3 regions of the Arthrobacter sp. BG5 genome follow, and region 2 is predicted to be linked to each of the others. Evidence: riboswitches for the same ligand, from Rfam matches in the RefSeq annotation. Region 2 holds a riboswitch; each other region holds the start of a gene.
The links. A riboswitch is a leader RNA that binds a small molecule or an ion and turns the genes downstream of it on or off. The one in region 2 is predicted to bind S-adenosylmethionine.
Positions count from the first base shown of each region.

Region 1 (5,178 bases), 1.5 Mb from region 2:
CCCGGACGCACGGCGCCCGGGTGGCGGCCCTGGCTACCTCGCCGCTGGCGTCCGCTACGCACACCACCCCCAACCCGCGGTATGCCACCATGCAGCAGCGGTTTGGACTCACCGTGCAGGAGCAGCTGACCTGCGGGTTCCACGTCCACACCTTCATCGAATCCCCGGAGGAGGGCGTGGCCGTCCTGGACCGGATCCGGGACAAACTGGCGGTGTTGATCGCGCTCAGCGCCAACTCGCCGTTCTGGAACGGGGCGGAGACCGGCTTCGAGAGCTACCGGACCCAGGCCTGGAACCGCTGGCCGGCGGCCGGTCCCGCCATGATCTTCGGGAGCCTTCCGGTCTACCGGCGGGTGGTCACGCGGCTGCTGGAGAGCGGGGTGCTGTTTGACGAAGGCATGGTCTACTTCGATGCGCGGCTGGCCCGGTACCACCCCACCGTGGAGGTCCGGGTCGCGGACGTCTGCCTGCGCGCGGAGGACGCGGCGCTGATCGCGGTGCTGGTGCGCGCGCTGGTGGAGTCCGCCAGCCGGGAGTGGCGCGACGGCGTCGACCCGGCCCCGGTACCGACCGTGCTGCTGAAGATGGCCGCCTGGCAGGCCAGCAACTGCGGGCTGCGCGGCGAGCTGCTGGACTTCGGCAGCTTCCGGCCCGCTCCTGCCGCCGAGGTGGTGCATGCGCTGGTGGACTTCGTGGCCCCCGTCCTGGCGGAGCAGGGCGAGCTGGAACTGGCGCGCCGCGGCGTGGACAGGGTCCTGGCGAACGGCACCGGGTCGCAGCTGCAGCGCCAGGCGCTCTGCGCGCCCGGGATGGACACGCCCGCCGACGGCGCCGGCCTGGCCGCCGTCGTCGCCCACGCCGTGCGGGTCACGACGCACGGCGCGGACGCCGGGCCGGCGTCGGACCCGGCCCCCGTGCTGTCGCCGGTGCGCCGGGACTAGCTGCGCCGGCGCTAAACCTGCTTGAGTGCCTGCCCGAGGTCGCGGATCAGGTCCTCGGCGTCTTCCAGGCCCACCGACAGCCGGACGACGCCGTCGCTTAGCCCGATCGCGGCCCGGCCGTCGGGTCCCATGGCGCGGTGCGTCGTGGTGGCCGGATGGGTGATCAGGGACTTTGAATCACCGAGGTTGTTGGAGATATCGATGATCCGCAGTGCGTCCAGCAGCGCAAAGGCTGCCTCCTTGGCGGAGCGGCCGGGCGAGGGTGAAAGTTCGAACGTCAGCACGGTGCCGCCGGCCTTCATCTGCCTGGCGGCGAGCTCGTGCTGCGGGTGGGACGGCAGCAGCGGGTACTTGACCCAGCTGACCGCGGGCTGGGCCTCGAGCCATTCGGCCAGCCGCAGCGCCGAGGCGGAGGAGTGGTTCACCCGCAGGGCCATCGTCTCCAGGCCCTTGCTCAGCACCCAGGCGTTGAAGGCGGACAGGGCGGGGCCGGTGTGGCGCATGAGCTGCTTGACCGGGCCCTCGATGAACTCCTTGGTGCCCAGGATCGCGCCGCCGAGCACCCTGCCCTGGCCGTCGATGTGTTTGGTGCCGGAATACACGATCACGTCCGCGCCGAGTTCCCCGCAGCGCTGCAGCAGCGGAGTGGCGAAAACGTTGTCGACGACGACGGTCGCGCCGGCGGCGTGCGCCAGTCCGCTCACGGCGGCGATGTCCACGATTTCCTGCATCGGGTTCGACGGCGACTCGAAGAACACGGCCGTCGTCGGCACGGCCAGCGCCGAGCGCCACTGCTCAAGGTCGGGGCCGTCCACGAACACCGTCTCCACGCCCCAGCGCGGCAGGATCTCGTTGAGGATGACGAAGCAGGATCCGAAGAGCGAGCGGGCGGCGACCACCCGGTCACCGGCCCCCAGCAGCGCCCCCAGGGCGGTGAACACCGCGGACATGCCCGACGCCGTCGCGAAGCATGCTTCGGTTCCCTCCAGCAGCCGGAGCCGCTCCTGGAAGGTGGCCACCGAGGGGTTGCCGTAGCGGGAATAGACAAAGCGTTCGTCCTCGCCGGTGAAGGCGCGCTCCGCCGCGGCGGCGGATTCATAGACGAAGCCTGAGTTCAGGAAGATCGGTTCGGTGGTCTCCTGGAACCCGGTGCGGTCGAGTCCGCCGCGGACGGCCTGGGTGTCCGGGCTCCAGCCCTGGGCGTCGGGATTAAAGCTCACTTAGTGCTTTCCGGGGTTGGTGGGCAGGCCGCGGTTTTTCCAGCCGTTGACGGTCCGATGTCCGGCCGGGCCGGGTTCGCCTTCGAAGCCCTCGAGAACGTTGTAGGCGGTGAAGCCCGCGGCCGTGGCGGCATTCGCTGCGGCGACCGAGCGGGCGCCGGAACGGCACAGGAAGATGAGCTCTGCGGCCGGCTCCGGCGCCTGCTGCTGCAGCTGTTCCAGGAACTGCGGGTTGGGCGCTCCGCCGGCCAGAGTCCACTGGACGAACAGGGGTTCCTGCCGTTTTCCGGCGGCGGAAGGGGTGGCCGGGGTGCCGATCCGGGCCCACTCGCCCTCGGTGCGGACGTCCACCAGGACGGCGCCCGCCTCAAGCCTGGCCCATGCTTCCTCCGGGCTCAGGTCTCCGGCGTAGCTCATGCGTGGCCCTCGCCGTCGAACTCGACGACGTCCAGCTCATCCACCGCATTGGCGACGGCAGCGTCCGCGCTCGCGATGGCGGCCGGCAGCACGACGGCCTGCGCCACAATCACGGTGCTGCCGTTGAACGTCGCGGAGGGGCTGCCATGCAGGACATAGCCCTCGGCCAGTGCGGCGGAGACCCGTTCGCAGAAGCTGCGGTCATCGGGGCCGGTGAACAGGCGGTAGGCCAGCCTCTGTTCGGCGGCCGGGCCGGGGGCGGCGGAGGACGGGGCGGGGGCTGTGGCGGGCACAGCGGGTGCGGACGCGTCGGGCACGACGGATCTCCTTACTTTCACGCTTGCAGCTCGAATTCTCGATATGCCGAGTATTCACCTGAGGCACCCCGCCGCGAAAGGGAGGGTTGCCGACCGGCCAGTCAGGGCTTGGCGCCGGGTCTCATTACTCCACGAAAACGTAGCACTTCCGGTGCCGTCGGGACCGGCGCGGTCGTCATGTTAAGTCACGCGGCCGCCGTGGCGGGCGCTTCCAGCCACGGCATGGGCGCGGGTAGCGCTGGCAGCAACCCCAGTACTCGTGAGCATCCGGCGCAGTGCCTGCCGGGCAGATTCGGGTAGTTCCTACTCGGGATATCCCTGGCACCCTCGCCTTGACTGGGACGGGCACGACCGACGTGCCAGCAGATTTCCGATGGATTAACCAGCAATTTGCCCGGCGCGGCACTGGGGCACCCGGCACGTCTACGAAGGAACTGGATTTTTATGGTCTCGATTCACGGCTTACGCTTTGCCTCCCTGGTCCCCCTTCCGGCCGCGGCGTTTCGCTGTGGCACTGGTACGGACCGCCTGTGAAGCCCCGGGTGCTCGTCACCGGCGCGGGCGGATCTGCCGGACGGGCCGTCGCGGCCCAGCTCAGAGCGCGGGGCGTACCCGTCCTGGGTACCGACGTCCGCGAACTGCCGGCGGGGTCGGGGATCACCGCCGTCCGCGTCCCGCTGGCCTCGGATCCGGAACTGGTCTCGGCGCTCCGCCGGCTGGTGGCGGCCGAAGACGTGAACGTTCTCATTCCTACCGTGAGTGAGGAGCTGCCGCAGCTGGCGGCCTTCCGGCCCGCCTTCGGCCCGGACGTCCGTGTCATCATTGGCGAGCCGGGACCCGTGGCGCTCGCCCACGACAGGCTCTTTACCGCGTGGCGGCTTCAATCGGCCGGTGTGGCCGTCCCGCGGTTCGGGGTCCCACGGGATTTCTCCGGCGCTGAGGCCGCCATGGAAGCGCTGGGCGGACCGGTGGTCGTCCGGCCCCGGGTCTCCTGCGCCGGCAGCGGCGTGACCGTCATCGACGGAGGCAGCGACGTGGACTGGCACAGGCTGCCGGAAGGCCGGATCGTGCAGGAATTCATCCCGGGAACCGCTTACGGCCCGATGGTCTTCGGCACCCCGGTGCAGAACGCGGCCGCCCCGTTCGTCGTCGTGATCGAAAAAATTGCACCGGCCGGGGGGAAAGCAGGAAACGCGGCGGCCGCCCGTCGGGTCCAACCCGGCGAGGCCATGGACGTGGGGAATGTGGCCATGGCGGCTGTCCGCGCGCTTGGGCTGACCGGCCCCGTTGACGTCGATGTCCGGCGGCGTGCCGACGGGACGCCGGTGGTGCTCGGTGTGACCGCCCGGTTCGGCAGGAACAGCGGGCTCGCCCCGGAAATGCTCGACGCCGTTCTAGGGGCTTTGACACTGCCATCGTTCAACCCGGCATCCTTCCGGCAGTTCCCACGGGTGCACAGCAATGCCCTGGTCTGAGGTCGGCGCGGCCATGCGGCGTCGCCGCGGGGTGCCCACCCTGCTGGACATGTGGCCGACCGTGTCGATCATTGTGCCGGCCTTCAACGAGGCGGCCCGCATAGAGAGCTGTGTACGCTCCATCCAGCTCACCAGCTACGACCGTTACGAAGTGGTGCTGGTCGACGACGGCTCGACCGACAACACGTTCGAACTGATGAAGGGCGTGGCCGCGGCCGATCTCCGAATCAAAGTGCTCAGCCAGGCCAACGCGGGCAAGGGTGCCGCCCTGAATCTGGGCTTACGGCACGCATCCGGCGAGGTCGTGGTGTTCATGGATGCGGACCTGGTCCTCTCACGGAACACCGTCAAACGGGTGCTCCAAGGCTTCGCGGACGAGCGTACCGGCGCGGTCTGCGGCGGCGCCCGGCCGTCCACGTTGCACCCGGAGTGGCGCCGGATACCATCCTCCTTGAACCGCGGTGCCGGGCTGCTCCGGAACGCCCTCGCCATGAGCGGCTGCCTGCCAGGCCGCCCCGGCAACATCAGAGCGGTATCCCGGGCCGTGCTTGAGGAAATCGGCCCTCTCCGGGAAGACGTGCTGGGCGGAGACCTTGAACTGACCAGGCGGGTGCGACGCGCCGGCTACCGGGTGGCCTTCGCCCCGCGTGCCCTTGCCTACGCCGATACTTCAGCGACCACCACGGGGGACCGGTTCCATCGCCCAAGGGCCCGGAGCTGAGCCGCGAAATGGTCCGCGGTCCTACTCGATAGTTGCGAAGAGCGCGTTGAGCTCCGCCGTGAGCTGGCGCCGCAGTTCCGGTGTGCC
Region 1 is NZ_CM155268.1:1,813,419-1,818,596, reverse strand. It holds gene AC1MBE_RS08405 (glutamate--cysteine ligase 2) at 1-941, shown strand, start outside; gene AC1MBE_RS08400 (O-succinylhomoserine sulfhydrylase) at 953-2,161, opposite strand; gene AC1MBE_RS08395 (rhodanese-like domain-containing protein) at 2,162-2,578, opposite strand; gene AC1MBE_RS08390 (DUF1737 domain-containing protein) at 2,575-2,871, opposite strand; SAM riboswitch class IV at 2,910-3,024, opposite strand; gene AC1MBE_RS08385 (ATP-grasp domain-containing protein) at 3,426-4,370, shown strand; gene AC1MBE_RS08380 (glycosyltransferase family 2 protein) at 4,357-5,091, shown strand; gene AC1MBE_RS08375 (aminodeoxychorismate lyase) at 5,113-5,178, opposite strand, start outside.
Region 1: linked by a shared signal. The riboswitch ahead of AC1MBE_RS08390 (DUF1737 domain-containing protein) and the one ahead of AC1MBE_RS15130 (bifunctional o-acetylhomoserine/o-acetylserine sulfhydrylase) in region 2 are both predicted to bind S-adenosylmethionine.

Region 2 (5,178 bases):
TTTTCGGCAAAACGCAGGCCCATGGCGGTGAACACGCCGCGGGGGTAGCGGCGGAAGACCTCGGCCACGCCGTAGCCCTTGTTTTCCGTAACAACTTCCTTCTGCGCTTCCAGGAAGATCGGGGCGTCCTGGACCTTGGTGCGGATGTAGTAGCCAATGACCACGATCACGGCGGAGAGCCAGAAGGCGATCCGCCAGCCCCAGCCGAGGAAGTCCGCCGAGGACAGGATGGAGGACAGCAGGAAGAGCACGCCGGTGGCAAGCAGGTTGCCCATCGGGACCGCCGACTGCGGCCAGCTGGCCCAGAAGCCGCGGGACTTGCTGGGGCTGTGCTCGGCGACGAGCAGGACGGCGCCGCCCCACTCACCGCCGACGGCGAAGCCCTGGGCAAAGCGCAGGAAGACGAGGAGTGCCGGAGCCCAGTAGCCGATCTGCTGGAAGCTCGGCAGGCAGCCCATCAGGAAGGTCGAGACGCCGACCAGAATGATGCTGAGCTGCAACAGCTGCTTGCGGCCGAACTTGTCTCCGAAGTGGCCAAAGACGATGCCGCCGATGGGGCGGGCAACGAAGCCCACCGCGTAGGTCAGGAAGGCGGCGATAATGCCGTCCAGTTCCGTTCCGGAATTGGGGAAGAACATCTTGCCAAACACCAGCGTCGCCGCCGAGGCGTAGAGGAAGAATTCATACCACTCCACCACCGTGCCGGCCATCGAGGCTGCCACTACTTTCTTGAGACCTGACGCCTTGACGTCGGTGTCCTCTGCGCGCCTTGCGGCGGCGTTTTCCGTGCTCATGCGAACTCCTTCGGTGTCGCCTTCGACACCCTGTGGACCATTGGGCTGACTAACGTGTGTGTGAGTTGGGACACACGGCGTCATTCTCCACGAGTATGGACTGCGGGCGCGGAAGGCTCAACGACCAATCGCGCAGAGGGCGTCTGCAAAAATGCACACGTGCTGGTCCCGGCTAGGCGAAGAAGTTGCTCCGGAGCTGCTCGCTGAGCTGCCCGATTTCGGTCAGGAAGCCGTCATGGCCGATCGGCGCCTCGATGACGTGCACCGGCACCTCGCCCGGCAGGGCGCCGGCAAGTTCACGGGACTGGGCCGGGAAATACAACCGGTCCGAGTCCACGGCCGCCACAAAGAACTCCGCGGTGGCCCGCGAAACAGCCTGCTCCAGGCTTCCCCGGCCGCGGCTGACGTCGTGGCTCATCAGCGCCTCGGTAATGGCGATGTAGCTGTTGGCGTCGAACCGGCGGACCAGCTTGTTGCCCTGGTGGTCCAGGTAGCTCTCCACCTGGTACCGGCCCCGGCCGGCCAGCGAGCCGGCTTCCAGCGGGGCCTCCGCCGCCTGGGCGTTCCGGCCAAAACGGCCGTCCAGCTCTGCGGCGGAACGGTAGGTGATGTGGGCGATCCGGCGCGCCAGGGCCAGGCCGGCGTCCGGTTCCGGGCCTCCGTAGTAGTCCCCGCCGTTGAAGTTGGGGTCCTGGCGGATCGCCAGGGTCTGGGCCTGGGCGAACGCGATCTGCTCGGCAGTGCTGCTGGCGCCTATCGAAATGACGGCACAGCGCCGCACCCGGTCCGGGTAGCTGACCGCCCACTCCAGCGCACGCGCTCCCCCGAGCGAGCCGCCCATCACGGCATACCAGCTGCTGATCCCCAGCGCGTCGGCGAGCCGCGCCTCGGCGGCGGTGCTGTCCCGCAGGGTGACCAGCGGGAACCGCGAACCCCAGGGCTGCCCGTCCGGCGCCGGGGTGGACGGCCCGGTGGAGCCGTAGCAGCCGCCGAGGATGTTGATCGACACCACAAAGTATTTGTCCGTATCCACCGGGGCGCCCGGGCCGGCCAGCTGCTCCCACCAGCCCGGCTCTTCTTCGGCACCGCGGGTGACATGGGTGTCTCCGGTCAGGGCGTGCTCGATCAGCACGGCGTTGGACGCGTCGGCGTTCAGCGTCCCCCAGGTCTCGTAGGCGAGGGTGACCTCCGGCAGGGTGGCACCGCATTCAAGGGCCAGGGAACCGATCGGGAGGTACTGCACCGTCCCATCAGGAACAGTGGAGGGCTTGCATTCCGGTACACCCGTGCGGGTGACGGCAATCGTCATGTGAGGACCTAACTTCGCGCTTGCCCGCCGTCAGCTGACCGGCAGGCCAGGTCTTCACCCGGGGCACCCCGCCGCAAATGGAGGGTTGCCGGCCAGCAAGCCGGGGCTGTCGCTGGCACTCATGACCTGCCTCGATTCTACGAAACCCGGCGGCGCAAGCGCGAAGATTGTGACGGCTGTGTGACACCCGGTCCCGCTGGCGCCGCGTGCCTCAGGCGTTTTTGGCCGCCCGGAACCCGGCGTCGAGGTCCGCGATGATGTCGTCGATGTGCTCAAGTCCCACCGAGAGACGGACCAGGCCGGGGTTGACGCCGGCCACCGTCTGCTGCTCCGGGGAGAGCTGGCTGTGCGTGGTCGACGCCGGGTGGATGACGAGGGACCGCACGTCGCCGATGTTCGCCACGTGCGAGTGCAGTTCGAGGGCGTCGACGAAGCGCTTGCCGGCCTCCGCTCCCCCGGCCAGGTTGAAGGAGACGACGGCGCCGGTTCCCTTCGGCCCGTACTTGCGGCCACGCTCGTACCAGGGGCTGGACGGCAACCCGGCGTAGGCGACGGATTCGACGTCGGCCCTGGCCTCCAGCCATTCAGCGACCCTGAGGGCGTTGGCGACGTGCCGTTCCATCCGCAGGCTCAGCGTCTCGATGCCCTGGGAGATCAGGAACGCATTGAACGGCGAGACGGCGGAGCCGAGGTCGCGCAGCAGCTGGACCCGGGCCTTGAGGATGAAGGACAGGTTGGCGCCCAGCGCCCCGTCCGCCCCGAGGTCACGGGCGTAGACCAGGCCGTTGTAGGTGGGGTCGGGGGTGTTGAAGCCGGGGAAGCGCTCCGGGTCCTTGCCGAAGTCGAAGTTGCCGGAGTCGACGATGACCCCGGCGATCGCGGTGCCGTGACCGCCGAGGTATTTGGTGGCCGAGTGGACCACAATGTCGGCACCCCACTCGAGCGGCCGGATCAGGTACGGGGTGGAGAGGGTGTTGTCCACGATCAGCGGCACCCCGGCCCGGTGCGCCACGTCCGCGACCCCCTCAATGTCCAGCACGTCCTGCCGCGGGTTGGACACCACCTCGCCGAAGAACAGCTTGGTGTTGGGCCGCACGGCGTCGCGCCACTGCTCCAGGTCGTCCGGGTCCGCGACGAACGTCACCGAGATGCCGAACTTCTTCAGCGTGTGGGCCAGCAGGTTGTAGGTCCCGCCATAGAGGCTCGGGCTGGCCACCACATGGTCCCCGGCCTCGGCGATGTTGAGGATCGCCAGGGTTTCAGCGGCCTGCCCGGAGCTGAGCAGCAGCGCCCCGAGGCCGCCCTCGAGGCTCGCGACCCGCTGCTCCACCGCGTCCTGGGTGGGGTTGCCGATCCGGGTGTAGATGGGGGCGAGTTCGGCGAGCGCGAAGCGGTTGGCCGCACTCTCCGCGCTGGGGAAGACGAACGACGTCGTCTGGTAGATCGGCAGCGACCGCGCACCGGTAGCGGAATCCGGCTCCTGGCCGGCGTGGATCTGGCGGGTTTCAAAGGACCAGGCGTTGGACATTGGGGATCTCCTGAGTGACTGGGCACAGGCCCTTCCCGTCCTCCCAGGACCGGAACGGTTCTGCCGCCGCGCTTGCCTCCCGGCGGGCGCCGGAGGGCCAGGTCTTCACCCGGGGCACCCCACCGCGCAAGGAGGGTTGCCGGCCAGCAAGCCGGGGCTTGGTGCTGGCACTCATGACCTGGCTCCAGTTTAGGAAGGCTCGACGGCGGCTGGATAGCTTTGTGACGAATATGAATTTGGCCCGTTGACCGGCCGTGGAGCCCCGGAAAACGACATCCCATCAGGGTTAGGACAGCCTAAGCTGAGAGCTCCATCACAAAGTGCCAAGATGAGGGCATGCGCATGGATCACGTCTCTTACGCCTGTGAACAAGATGGCTTGGCTGCCACCACCGAACGTATCGCGTCCGCCCTCGGGGTCGAAGCCGTCAAGGGCGGAGTCCACCCCCGTTTCGGGACCCGCAACATGATTATTCCGCTTGCCGGGCACAAGTACCTGGAGGTCGTGGAGGTCCTGGACCACCCGGCCTCGGACAAGGCGCCGTTCGGGCAGGCCGTCCGGGCCCGTTCCGCCGCCGGCGGCGGCTGGATGGGCTGGTGCGTCGAGGTTGACGACCTGGCACCCTTCGAGGAGCGCCTGGGCCGGTCGGCCGTCAACGGCAACCGCAAGTTCCCCGACGGCCGCGAACTGGTCTGGAAGCAGATCGGCATCCTGGGCCTCATCGCGGATCCGCAGGTCCCCTACATGCTCAAGTGGGAGGGCGATCCCGCCCTGCACCCGTCCAACGCCTATGAGAGCGGCGTCAAGATGTCCGCGCTCACCATCGCAGGCTCCGCCGAGCGGGTCACCGAATGGCTGGGCGAACCGGTGGAGAAGCCGCTGGAGGATGTGGACGTGAACTGGCTGGCCCCGCACGGGACGCCGGGCATCCTGTCCGTCACCTTCGAGACCGATTCCGGAGCCGTCACCATCTGACGCTTCCTGCACGAAAAACTTCGGCCGCCAGCAGCGGGTGCCAATGATGCCACCCACCGCTGGCGGCCGAATCCTTTTAAGGCCTGGTGCGCCTAGCCGAGGCCGATCGCCTTGCCGAAGAGGCTGAAGCCGACGAAGGCCACGATGTCCAGCAGCGCATGGGCGATCACCAGCGGCATTACGCGGCGCGTCTTTGTGTAGACCAGCGCGAAGATGACGCCCATGATGGCGTTGCCGATAAAGGGCCCGAAGCCCTGGTACAGGTGGTAGCTGCCGCGCAGCATGGAACTGGCGAAGATGGCCAACGGCATCCCCCAGCCGAACTTGCCGAGCCGGTCCAGCAGGTAGCCCACCACAATGACCTCCTCCACGATCCCGTGCCGGATCGCGGAAAGGACCAGCACCGGAACGGTCCACCAGTAGGAGTCCAGCGCGCTGGGGATGATCGCCGTCGTAATCCCCAGGGCCCGTCCGGCCGCGTACAGGCCCAGCGAGGGGATGCCGATCAGGGCGGCGAGGCCCAGTCCCTGGGCCAGGTCCTTGCCGGGCCGGGCGAAGTTGAAGCCCAGCTT
Region 2 is NZ_CM155268.1:3,309,573-3,314,750, reverse strand. It holds gene AC1MBE_RS15140 (MFS transporter) at 1-794, opposite strand, end outside; gene metX (homoserine O-acetyltransferase MetX) at 967-2,103, opposite strand; SAM riboswitch class IV at 2,115-2,230, opposite strand; gene AC1MBE_RS15130 (bifunctional o-acetylhomoserine/o-acetylserine sulfhydrylase) at 2,315-3,631, opposite strand; SAM riboswitch class IV at 3,695-3,810, opposite strand; gene AC1MBE_RS15125 (VOC family protein) at 3,968-4,606, shown strand; gene AC1MBE_RS15120 (CPBP family intramembrane glutamic endopeptidase) at 4,699-5,178, opposite strand, start outside.

Region 3 (5,178 bases), 1.3 Mb from region 2:
GCGCCTTCGGCCCGGACCTGGAAATCACGCCCATCCCTCTGGTTGCTGATGGTGATGCCGCAACGGACGCCGCAATTGACTGCGGTCTGGCCGGCACGGTGATGCGCTTTGTGCCTCCGGTCGCCGCGCTGCGCCGCGGCGAGTCCCGCTTCGACGGCGATCCGCATGCCCGCAAACGCCCGATGGGCACCATCATCGAGGCACTCGCCGGACTCGGCGTGGCGGTCAGCGCGCCCGACGGCGGACCGGCGTCGTCGTTGCCCTTCGCCGTGCACGGCACCGGGGAAGTCCGCGGCGGCCACCTCGTCATCGACGCCAGCGCCTCGTCCCAGTTCGTCTCCGCCCTGCTGCTGGCCGGGGCACGGTTCATCGAGGGACTCCATCTGGAACATGTGGGAAAGCCGGTGCCAAGCCTGGACCACATCAACATGACGGTCGCGGTGCTGCGCAGCGTGGGCGTGGCGGTCGATGACTCGGTGCCGAACCATTGGGTTGTTTCCCCCGGACCGATCCGGGCCTTCGACCAGCGGATCGAGCAGGACCTTTCCAACGCCGGACCGTTCCTCGCCGCGGCCCTTGCCACCGGCGGAACCGTCCGCATCCCCAACTGGCCGGCCGGCACCACCCAGGTGGGGGACCTCTGGCGCAGCATCCTCGCCGCCATGGGGGCCACCGTCACCGTCAAAGACGGCACGCTGAGCGTCACCGGCGGCGCGGAGATCAAGGGCGGCGACTTCGACGAGACCAGCGAGCTCGCGCCGACCGTCGCAGCTCTGTGTGCGCTGGCCGCCGGGCCTTCACGGCTCACCGGCATTGCGCACCTGCGCGGACATGAAACGGACCGGCTCGCGGCGCTGGTGGCCGAGATCAACCGGCTCGGCGGCGACGCCGAAGAGACCGCCGACGGACTGATTATCCGCCCGGCCGCACTGCACGGCGGCGTCGTGCACAGCTACGCCGACCACCGCATGGCCACCGCCGGGGCCATCCTCGGCCTCGCCGTGCCCGGGGTGGAGGTCGAGGACATTGCCACCACGGCCAAGACCATGCCCGATTTCCCCCGGCTCTGGGACGCCATGCTGGCACAGGGTGCCTCCGCCGGGAAGGACGCCGCCGGTGGCCCGCAGCACTGACTCCTGGGACGAGTCCGACGTCCGGATCCGGCCCAACAAAAAAGGCACCCGGCCCCGCACCAAGGACCGGCCCAGCCATGACGACGCCGTCACCGGGCGCATCATCACGGTTGACCGCGGACGCTACACCGCCGTCGTCGGCGAAGGCACCGGCACGGAACGCAAGATCATCGCGGCCCGCGCCCGCGAACTGCGCCGCAATCCCGTCGTTGCCGGGGACTTCGTCTCCCTCGTCGGGGACGTCAGCGGCGAGCCGGACACGCTGGCGCGGCTGGTCAAGATCCAGGACCGCCGCACCCTGCTGCGCCGCAGCGCGGACGACACGGACCCGATCGAACGCGCCGTCGTCGCCAACGCCGACCAGCTGGTCGTCGTCGTGGCCGCAGCGAACCCGGAACCGCGCACCGGGTTCATCGACCGCGCCCTGGTGGCCGCCTACGACGCCGGGATCGAGCCGCTGCTGCTGGTCACCAAGGCGGACGTCAAGGATCCCGCCGAACTGCTCGACAACTACCGGCACCTCGACTTCCCGGTGATCATCTCCAAGACGGCGGATTCGGCAGCTTCCGGCATCGACGCCCGCTCCGATGACGGCCTGTCCGCCCGGCTGGACAAGACCGCCGTCTCGCAACTGCGCGCCTACCTCGACGGAAAAGTCACCGTCATGCTGGGCCACTCCGGCGTCGGCAAATCCACCATGGTGAACGCGCTTACCGGCGCCGAACGTGCCACCGGCGGCGTCAACGCCGTCACCGGCCGCGGCCGCCACACCTCGTCCTCCGCGCTGGCGCTCAAGGTCAACGATGCGCCCGCCGGCAGCTGGATCATCGACACCCCCGGCATCCGCTCCTTCGGCCTGGCCCATGTGGACCCGGACCGGATCCTCCGCTCCTTCCCGGACCTGGCGCCCGGCACCGAGGACTGCGAGCGGGGCTGCAAGCACGATGCCTCCGCCGTCAACTGCGGGGTGGACGCCTGGGTGCAGGGCGGCCACGCCGGCCCGTCCGGCCCGGCCCGGCTCGCCTCGCTGCGCCGGCTGCTCGGCACCGATCCGCGGCTGGAAGCGCAGGACACCAAGGAACTCGGCAGCGTCTCCTAGCAGCGCCTCCCGAGCGGGTCTCCTGGCAGCGGCGACGTGGCCTCCCGGCCTGCGGCGCGTTTTGGCGGTAGTTTGGAGGCATGAGTCAACCCGCTTCGAGCTACAACGATGACCTGCGCCTTGCCCATGTACTGGCAGATTCCGTAGATTCCCAGACCATGAACCGCTTCAAGGCGCTCGACCTTCGGATCGAGACGAAGCCGGACCTCACTCCCGTCACCGACGCCGACAAGGCCGCCGAGGAAGCCATCCGGGGGCAGCTGTCCCGCTCCCGCCCCCGCGACGCCGTCCTCGGCGAGGAGTTCGGCAGCTCCGGCCACGGCTCCCGCCGCTGGATCATCGACCCGATCGACGGCACCAAGAACTTTGTCCGCGGCGTTCCCGTCTGGGCCACCCTGATCGCCCTCGTCGATGAAGGCGAGCCCGTGGTCGGCGTCGTCAGCGCCCCCGCCCTTGGAAAACGCTGGTGGGCCGCCAAGGGCGCCGGCGCCTACACGGGCCGCTCGCTGGCCGCCGCCAGCCGGCTGAAAGTCTCGAACGTCTCCCGGCTGGCCGACGCCTCGCTGTCCTACTCGAGCCTGGGCGGCTGGAAGCAGCGCGGCAACCTCGACGAGTTCCTCGGCCTCACCGAGGAGGTCTGGCGCACCCGCGCCTACGGCGACTTCTGGTCCTACTGCCTGGTGGCCGAAGGCGCCGTGGACATCGCCTGCGAACCCGAACTCAACCTCTACGACATGGCGGCGCTGGTCCCGATCGTGACGGAAGCCGGCGGCCGCTTCACCTCACTCGAGGGTGAGGACGGCCCTTTCGGCGGCAACGCCCTGGCCACCAACTCCATCCTGCACTCGGAGGTCCTCAAGCGCCTCAACCCCGGGCTGGACGACCTGCTCTAGCCGGCCCGCCCACGGCAGGCCGTAACACAACGCTTCATATTCCTCCCTCCCTTTTCCATGCGCCGGACCATGTCCTAGGCTCGAAACAGGTCACGAGTGCCAGCGCTAAACCCCGGTTTGCTGGCCGGCAACCCTCCATTCGCGGCGGGGTGCCCCGGGTGACGACCTGGCCGGTCCGGAGCGGACCCGGCAAGCGCGGATCCCCCTGTGCGCGGGGTCCTTTTCGAGCGAGGTCCCATGACGACTGCCACCATCCCCACCCACCCCGCGACCGGCGCGCCCCTTTCCGAGGCACGCTTCGACGCCGCCCGCCGGCCGCTGTCCGCCGTGTCCGGCGCCGAGATCCAGGCCCCGCTGATCCAGGGCGGCCAGGTCCGCTACGCCAACCTCGACTACGGCGCCTCTGCCCCGGCGCTGTCCGTGGTGTCCGCCTATCTCAACGAGATCCTGCCCTACTACGCCAGCGTGCACCGCGGCGCCGGCTATGCCTCCCAGCTCAGCACCTCGGTGTACGAAAACGCCCGGAACATCGTCCGCGGGTTCGTCGGCGGACGCCCGGACGACTCGGTGATCTTCACCCGGAACACCACTGATTCGCTGAACCTGCTGGCCGGCTGCCTGCCCGTTGCCGGCGGCCAGCACACCGGCGAGGTGGTTTACCTCGACATCGAGCACCACGCCAACCTGCTGCCCTGGCAGAACGTCCCGCACCGCAGCGTCGTCGCGGCGCCCACCCTGGCCGGCACCCTGGCACGGCTCCGGGCGGAACTCGCCCACGGCGACGTGAGCCTGCTGGCCGTCACCGGCGCATCCAACGTCACCGGCGAAATCCTGCCGATCCGTGAGCTGGCCGCCCTGGCGCACGAATTCGGCGCCCGGATCGCCGTGGACGCCGCCCAACTGGCCCCGCACCGCCGCATCAACATCGCCGCGGACGACGTCGACTACCTCGCCTTCTCCGGCCACAAGCTCTACGCCCCATTCGGCGCCGGTGTGCTGGTGGGCCGGCCGGACTGGCTCGACGCCGGCACCCCGCACCTGGCCGGGGGCGGCGCCGTGCGGGACGCGCGGCTCGACACCGTCAGCTGGACCACCGGTCCCGCCCGCCACGAGGGCGGCTCCCCCAACGTCCTCGGCGCCGCCGCGCTGGCCCGCGCCAGCCAGGTCATCGAGGCGCTTGACGAACAGCAGTGGCACGCCCACGAGGACGCCATCCGCTCCTTCCTGGTGGAGGGACTGCAGCGGATCGACGGCGTAAGCGTGCACCACATCTTCGAGGACACCACCCGCGGGGAAGGGCCCGGGACGATCGGCGTCGTGAACTTCTCGGTCGCCGGGTACGACGCCGGCCTGGTCGCCGCCTACCTCTCCGCTGAACACGGCATCGGCCTGCGCGACGGCCGGTTCTGCGCCCATCCGCTGCTGAAGCGGCTGGGCCTGCCGGCCGGGTCGCTGCGCGCCAGCTTCGGCCTCGGGTCCCGGCTCGAGGACGCCCAGCGGCTGCTTGCCGGGCTGCAGGAGCTGCGGCGGGGCGGCCTTGGCTGGGACTACGTGGTGGACGCCGGCCGCTGGGTGCCGGCCAACGACACGCGCAGCTACCCGCACTGGGCCCCGAACACCCCTGGCACCGCCGGCGCCGCCCCCTGCACCCTCGACTAGGGGCCCGCCTCCGGCCGCGTGCGGTAAATTCGGAGGGTACTTACCTATTGCTGCCGAAGGAGATCGCACGTGGCACGCGGCGGCCCCAAACTCCACCACCACCGGCGGCAGGAGCTCGGGCAGAGCTTCCTGGACGGCGGCGAGCACTACGACCGGGTCCGGCCGGGCTACCCCGCGGACTCGGCCGACTGGCTGATCCCCGCCGGGGCCCGGGACGCCGCCGACCTCGGCGCCGGCACGGGCAAGTTCACGGCGCTCCTGGTCGAACGGGGGCTGAAGACCGTGGCCGTGGATCCGTCCCCGGACATGCTGGGACAGCTGCGCCGCGCGTTGCCGGACGTCACCGCCGTCGAGGGCACCGCCGAACATACCGGCCTGGCGTCCGGGGCGTTCG
Region 3 is NZ_CM155268.1:870,530-875,707, forward strand. It holds gene aroA (3-phosphoshikimate 1-carboxyvinyltransferase) at 1-1,133, shown strand, start outside; gene rsgA (ribosome small subunit-dependent GTPase A) at 1,117-2,232, shown strand; gene hisN (histidinol-phosphatase) at 2,313-3,125, shown strand; SAM riboswitch class IV at 3,214-3,327, shown strand; gene AC1MBE_RS03945 (aminotransferase class V-fold PLP-dependent enzyme) at 3,363-4,784, shown strand; gene AC1MBE_RS03950 (class I SAM-dependent methyltransferase) at 4,854-5,178, shown strand, end outside.
Region 3: linked by a shared signal. The riboswitch ahead of AC1MBE_RS03945 (aminotransferase class V-fold PLP-dependent enzyme) and the one ahead of AC1MBE_RS15130 (bifunctional o-acetylhomoserine/o-acetylserine sulfhydrylase) in region 2 are both predicted to bind S-adenosylmethionine.